Anaeromyxobacter diazotrophicus: one gene and its partner. The protein of the gene in region 2 interacts with the protein of the main gene of each other region in a pairwise test. Links are inferred from orthologs where the notes say so. Each region holds a gene or a part of one and is shown on either strand. Other genes may lie near its edges. The genes, in order: lpdA and odhB.

Region 1 (3,274 bases), on a different replicon or contig from region 2:
CCGCGGCCTCCGGCGACTCGCCGGGCTCGAGCCGGCCGGTGACGGGCTGCCAGAAGCCGCCGCGCGCCTCGGACCGGCGCAGGAGCAGCACCCGGCCGTCCGCGCCCAGCGGGACCACCGACGCGGTGCGCAGATCCGGCGCCCGGTCCTCGCGGCGGCGGCCGAGGAGCACCGCGAGGTGCGCGGCGAGCTGCTCCTCCACCTCGGCGAGCGGCGGCGCCGCGCGGCCCTGCCCCGCGAGCTCCGCGGCGAGGCTCGTCACCCCGAGCCGCGGATCGGAGATGCCGCAGGGGACGATCACCTGGAAGTGCATCAGGTCCGGCGCGACGTTGAAGGCGAGCCCGTGCGAGGTGATCCAGCGGGCGAGGTGCACGCCGACGGCGCCGATCTTCTTCCGGCCCACCCAGGCGCCGCGGTGCTCCTCGTGCCGCCCCGCCGCGATCCCGTGGTCGGCGCAGGTGCGGATCATCGCCTCCTCGAGCGCGCCGACGTACTTGCGCACGTCGGGGCGGTCGGAGAGGTCGACCACCGGGTAGGCCACCACCTGGCCCGGTCCGTGGTAGGTGACGTCGCCGCCGCGGTCGGTCGGGTGCAGCTCGAACCCCTGCTGCTCGAGCCACGCCGGCGAGGCGAGGACGTTCTTCTGCTCGGCGCTGCGGCCCAGGGTGAGGACGGGCGGGTGCTCGACCAGGAAGAGGTGGTCGGTCGCGGCCGGCTGGCCGGCGCGGACCGCCTCGCCGGCGAGCGCCATGAGCCGCAGCCCGTCCTCGTACTCGACGCGGCCGAGCTTGTGGACGGCGAGGGTCCTCACGCCTGCGCCGCCGCCCCGGAGCGCTCCTTCCGCGGCCGCTCCGGCGCGTTGACCCGGTGGATGGCCTCGCCGAGCGCGCCCTTGCACGCCTCCATGAAGGCCTCCGGCAAGGTCGGGTGGGCGTGGACGGTGAGCCCCACGTCCTCGAGGTAGGCGCCCATCTCCAGCGCCAGCGCGGCCTCGGCGATGAGGTCCGACGCCTCCGGGCCGACGATGGTGGCGCCGAGCAGGAGCTTCGACTCGCGATCGCCCACCACCTTCACGAAGCCGTCGGTGTGCGCGATGGCCACGGCGCGCCCGAGCGCGCTGAAGAAGAACTTTCCGACGATGGGGTCGTACCCTTGCGCCTTGGCCTGCTCCTCCGAGAGCCCGACCGTCGCGACCTCGGGATCGGTGAAGATCGCCGCCGGCATCGACACCCAGTCGCGCACCGACTTGTGCCCGGCGATGACCTCGGCCGCGATCTCACCCTCCTTCGACGCCTTGTGGGCGAGCAGCGGAGGGCCGCACAGGTCTCCGATGCAGTAGACGGACGGCGCGCTCGTCTGCATGCGGTCGTTCACCTCGACGAAGCCCTTCGGGCCCACCTTCACGCCCGCCTTGTCGAGGCCGATCCCCTCGCTGTTGGGCCGGAAGCCGACCGCGACCAGCACCTTGTCGCACGGGATCGCCTGCTCCTTCCCGTCCACCTCGACCTTCACCACGAGCTCACCGCCCTTGCGCTCGAGCCCCTTCGCCTTGGCGTTCACGTGGATGGCGACCTCGCGCTGCTTCAGGCTCTTCTGGACGAGCCGCACCGCCTCCGGGTCGACGCCGGTGAGGATGGTCGGCAAGGCCTCCACCACGGTGACCTTCGAGCCCAGCTTCGCGTACACGGTCCCGAGCTCGAGGCCGATGATGCCGCCGCCGATGACCACCAGGCGCTTCGGGACCTCGGGGAGATCCACCGCCTCCTTGGCGCTCCAGACGTCCTTGCCGTCGAACTCGAAGCCCGGGATCTGCACCGGGCGGGCGCCGGTCGCGACGATGAACGCCGCCGCCTCGAGGCGCGTCTTCTCGCCGCCGCCGTCCACCTCCACCGCGTTCGGCCCGACGAAGGTGGCGGTGCCCTGGATGACGTCGACCTTGTTCCCCTTCTCGAGGACCTGGATACCGCCGACCATCTTCTTGACGACCCCGTCCTTGAACTCGCGCAGCTTCGCGATGTCGAGCTTCGGCTCGGAGGTGATCCCCCGCTCCGCCGCCCCGCGCAGGTCCTCGACCAGGTTGGCGGCGGCGATGAGCGCCTTGGACGGGATGCACCCCCAGTTGATACAGACGCCGCCCAGCGCCTCCTTCTCGACGAGCGCGGTCTTCTTGCCCAGCTGGCCGAGGCGGATCGCGGCCACGTAGCCGCCGGGGCCCGAGCCGATCACGACCGCGTCGTAGGTCTTCGTCGCCATGTGCGCTCCCCTCCGGGAGAGAGAGATCAGGGTCGCGCCGAATATAACGGCCGCGGCCGGCCCGGGAAGGGAAACCGCGCGGCCACCCCGCCCGGCCGTCAGGGCGCGAGGCCGAGCACGAACCCGTCCTGCAGCGCGCCCTGCGCCGCCGCCCCGTGCCCCCCGCCGAAGTCGGCCTGCCCGCGGAAGGCGCCCACCACCACGAGCTGCCCGGCGGGGGTGAGCGCCGCCCCGAGCGCCGCCGCGCCGCAGCCCGCGTCGAGCGTCCGCGCCCACACCGGCTCGAGCTGCGGGGTGAGCCCGCGCAGGCGGTCGCAGCCGGGGAAGCCGAAGAGCACGGCCCGGCCGTGCGGCAGCGCGGCGACCTGCACCACCGGGTCGTTCGCGCTCGCGTCGGCGAGCTCGGCCAGCGTGCGCGGGGTGCCGTCGGGCTCCACCGCCAGCACCACCTGCCGCCGCTCGCCCGCGGCGCCGCCCTGCCCGGCGCCGAACGTCGCGGCGCCGGAGAGGACGCCGGTCGCCGCCGCCGCGCCGTCGGTCAGCGCCGCGAGGTGGCGCAGGTCGAAGCCGGCCGGCAGCTCCCGGCGCCACCGCTCGGCGCCGGCCGCGTCGAGGGCGACCAGCGCGGGAGAGGCGCCCGCCGGCGCCGCTCCCACCACGACGCCGCCGCCGGGCAGCGCGGCCAGGGCGAGGGCGCCGGGCACGGCCACCTGCCAGGCGGGGACGCCGTCCGCCGCCAGCACCGCGACCCCCGCGGCCGCCCCGGTGAGCACGGCCAGCCGGCCCTGCGCGTCCGTCGCGCCCCCGCGCGCCGGACCGCCCGCGACCGGCACCGCCGCGCCGGCGCCGCCGCCGGGGGCGAGCGCGAGGAGCGTGCCCGACGGCATGAGCGCGCCCGTCCCGAGGCCCGGCACGGTGGCCGAGCAGGCGGTGGCGGCGAGGAGGAAGGCGGTGCCGTCCGGCGCGACGCCGAGCACGGAGGCCGCCAGGCTGCACGCGGCCGGCCCGAAGGTCCGGCGCT
Region 2 (3,298 bases):
CTGCAGGACTTCTTCGGCCTGGCGGACGGGCCCCGGCTCGCCCAGGGGCGGGTGCCGCTCGTGCTCCACCTGCTCGCGCCGAACGGGCGGGCGCAGCAGGTGACGACCGACCTGGCCGGCTTCTGGTCGCGCCACTACCCTGCGCTCCGCCGCGAGCTCATGCGCCGCTACCCGCGCCACGCCTGGCCCGAGGACCCGCTGCGCGCCGAGCCCCCGCAGCCGCGCAGGCGGTGAGCGAGGCCCCGCTCCCCGCGTGCTTACCTTCGCCCCATGGGCCGCGTGCTCGTCGGGACGAGCGGGTTCGTCTACCAGCACTGGCGCGGCGTCCTCTACCCGCGGGACCTCCCGCCGCGGCGCTGGCTCGCGCGCTACGCCGCCGAGTTCCCCACGGTGGAGCTCAACGCCACCTTCTACCGGCTGCCGCGGCCCGAGGCGGTCGCGCGCTGGCGCGCCGAGACGCCGGACGACTTCGTCTTCGCGGCCAAGGGCAGCCGCTACCTCACGCACATGAAGCGCCTCCTCGACCCGAGGCCCGGCGTCGCGAGGTACTTCGAGCCCGTGTCGCGGCTCGGCCCGAAGCTGGCGGTGGTCCTGTGGCAGCTCCCCCCGCGCTGGAGCGCGGACGCGGCGCGCCTCGACGCCTTCCTCGCCGCCCTCCCCCGCGGCCTCCGCCACGCGGTCGAGTTCCGCGACGCGCGCTGGTACGACGAGGCGATCTGCGAGGTCCTCGACCGCCACGGCGCCGCGTTCTGCGAGCACGACCTCGTGCCGCGGCCCCCGCCCCGCCTCACCGGCGGCTTCCGCTACCTCCGGTTCCACGGCACCACCGGCCGGTACCGGGGGCGCTACGGCGCCGAGGCGCTCGCCCCGGTGGCCCGCGACCTCGCCCGCTCTGCGGCGCGCGGCGACGCCTTCGTCTACTTCAACAACGACCTCGGCGGCCACGCGATCCAGGACGCGCGCGACCTCCTGGCGATGCTGCCGCGGGAGGTCCGGGAGCCGCGGGCGCAACGCGCGGCACCGCTCGACTCCAGGGCGCCGCCGAGGTGAGCCGGCGTCAGAGCTCGAACAGCAGCCGCTCCGGGTCCTCGATGCACTCCTTCACCCGCACCAGGAAGGAGACCGCCTCGCGGCCGTCGACGAGCCGGTGGTCGTAGCTGAGGGCGACGTACATCATGGGCCGCACGACCACCGCGTCGCCCGGCCCGACCACCGCGCGCTTCTCGATCTTGTGCAGGCCGAGGATGCCCGACTGCGGCGGGTTGAGGATGGGGGTCGAGAGCAAGGAGCCGTAGACGCCGCCGTTCGAGATGGTGAACGTGCCGCCCTCCAGGTCCTGCATGGTGATGCGGTTCTCCCTCGCCTTCTTGCCGAGCTCGCCGATGGCCTGCTCGATCTGGGCGAAGGAGAGCTGGTCGGCGTCGCGCAGCACCGGGACGACGAGCCCCTTGCCCCCGCCGACCGCCACGCCGATGTCGTAGTGGTCCTTGTAGACGATGTCCTGCCCGCGGACCTCGCCGTTCACGCCGGGCCAGGCGCGCAGCGCCTCGACCGACGCCTTCACGAAGAACGACATGAAGCCGAGCTTCACGCCGTGGGCCTCCAGGAACGCGGCGCCGTGCTTCTCGCGCAGGGCGAGGACCCGCGACATGTCGACCTCGTTGAAGGTCGTCAGGATGGCGGCGCCCTGCTGCGCCTCGAGGAGCCGCCGCGCCACCGTGCGCCGGAGCGGGGTCATGGGCACCACCCGCTCGCGCGCGGCGCTCGCGCCGTCGCGACCGGCCCCGGGCGCGGGCGCGGGGCGCGCCTCCAGCGCGCGATCCAGGTCGGCGCGGCGCACGACCGCGCCGCCCGCCACGTCCGCCGCGGCGAGCCCGCGCTCGGCCATGAGCCGGCGCACCGACGGCGGGGCGCGGACGCGCCCGTGTGCGCCGTCGCCGCCGCGTCCCGAGGTCGCCGCTGCCGCCGCGGCGGTCGCCGTCGAGGTCGCGGTCGAATTCGCGGCCGGGGCCGCGGTCGAGGCCGAGGCCGGTGTCGCGGGCGCGGGCACCGCCCGGACCGCGGGCTGCGGGGCGCCCGGCCTCGGCGGCGCCGCGATCGCGGCCGCCCCCTCCTCCAGCTCGCCGATGACCTCGCCCACCGCCACGTTCGCGCCGCTCGCCTTCACGATCCGCCGCAGCACGCCGGCGGCGGGCGCGGGGAGCGCCACGGTGGCCTTCTCGCTCTCTACCTCCACCACCGGCTCGTCCACCTGGACCGCGTCGCCTTCCTTCTTCAGCCAGGTCCCCACCGTCGCCTGGGTGATGGACTCGCCCAGCGCGGGGACGCGCAGCTCGATCGACATCGGTTCATCCACCTTTCGTCAACGGGAAGCCTGCGCGGCGACCGGCTCGACCGGCGCGCCGACGGCCTGCTGCACCAGCGCCGCCTGCTCCAGCTTGTGGCGGGTGGCGGAGCCGGCCGCCGGGCTGGCCGAGGGCGGCCTGGAGAGGCACGACAGCTCCGCCGCCCCGCGCAGGAGCGGCGACAGGTGCAGGTTCACGAACTCCCACGCCCCCATGTTGCGCGGCTCCTCCTGCACCCAGACCACCTCGCGCAGCCCGCCGTAGCGCCCGAGCTGCGCGAGCAGGTCGGACGTGTTGAGCGGGTAGAGCTGCTCCAGCCGCACGATCGCCACCTGGCGCGCCTCGGCCGCCGCCCGCGCCGCCCGGAGCTCGTACGCGATCTTGCCCGAGCAGAGCACGACCCGCGTCACCTCGGACGGGTCGCCCAGCTCGTCGGCGATGAAGTAGCGCAGCCCCCCCTGCGTGAAGTCGGCGAGCGACGAGACGGCCTCGGGGTGGCGCAGCAGGCTCTTCGGCGACATCACCACGAGCGGCTTGCGCCAGTCGGCGAGCACCTGCCGCCGCAGCGCGTGGAAGATCTGGGCGGGGGTGGTGAGGTTCATCACCTGCCAGTTGTCGTCCACCGACAGCTCGAGGAAGCGCTCCAGCCGCGCCGAGGAGTGCTCCGGCCCCTGCCCCTCCATCCCGTGCGGCAGGAGCAGCACCAGCCCCGAGAGCCGGTTCCACTTCGCCTCGGACGACGAGAGGAACTGGTCGATGATGACCTGGGCCGCGTTCACGAAGTCGCCGAACTGCGCCTCCCAGATGGTGAGGCCGTCGGGCATCTCGAGGCTGTAGCCGTACTCGAACCCGAGCACGCCCGCCTCGCTGAGCGGGCTGTCGCGCAGCTCCACCACCCCCTGGCCCTCGCGCAGGTTCGACAGCGGCGCGTAGGGCCGCCCGGTCTGCTGATC

The links.
Region 1: the proteins of odhB (region 2) and lpdA interact in binary tests that used the Escherichia coli proteins (3 or more experiments, as listed by UniProt). The link is inferred for Anaeromyxobacter diazotrophicus from one-to-one orthologs.

Annotation. Positions count from the first base shown.
Region 1 is NZ_BJTG01000004.1:399,742-403,015, reverse strand. Bases 31-3,001 are described here. They hold lpdA (dihydrolipoyl dehydrogenase), read right to left. Parts: upstream 2,254-3,001; coding sequence 808-2,253; downstream 31-807. Other genes in these bases: HWY08_RS10455 (hypothetical protein), read right to left, coding at 2,352-3,001; lipB (lipoyl(octanoyl) transferase LipB), read right to left, coding at 31-811. In the rest of the region: more of lipB, read right to left, coding at 1-30; more of HWY08_RS10455, read right to left, coding at 3,002-3,274. UniProt on the Escherichia coli protein: Lipoamide dehydrogenase is a component of the glycine cleavage system as well as of the alpha-ketoacid dehydrogenase complexes.
Region 2 is NZ_BJTG01000010.1:80,307-83,604, forward strand. What follows is about bases 202-3,196. They hold odhB (2-oxoglutarate dehydrogenase complex dihydrolipoyllysine-residue succinyltransferase), read right to left. Parts: upstream 2,345-3,196; coding sequence 1,058-2,344; downstream 202-1,057. Other genes in these bases: HWY08_RS19070 (ATP-dependent RNA helicase), read left to right, coding at 202-234; HWY08_RS19075 (DUF72 domain-containing protein), read left to right, coding at 271-1,050; HWY08_RS19085 (2-oxoglutarate dehydrogenase E1 component), read right to left, coding at 2,363-3,196. Also shown: more of HWY08_RS19070, read left to right, coding at 1-201; more of HWY08_RS19085, read right to left, coding at 3,197-3,298. UniProt on the Escherichia coli protein: E2 component of the 2-oxoglutarate dehydrogenase (OGDH) complex which catalyzes the second step in the conversion of 2-oxoglutarate to succinyl-CoA and CO(2).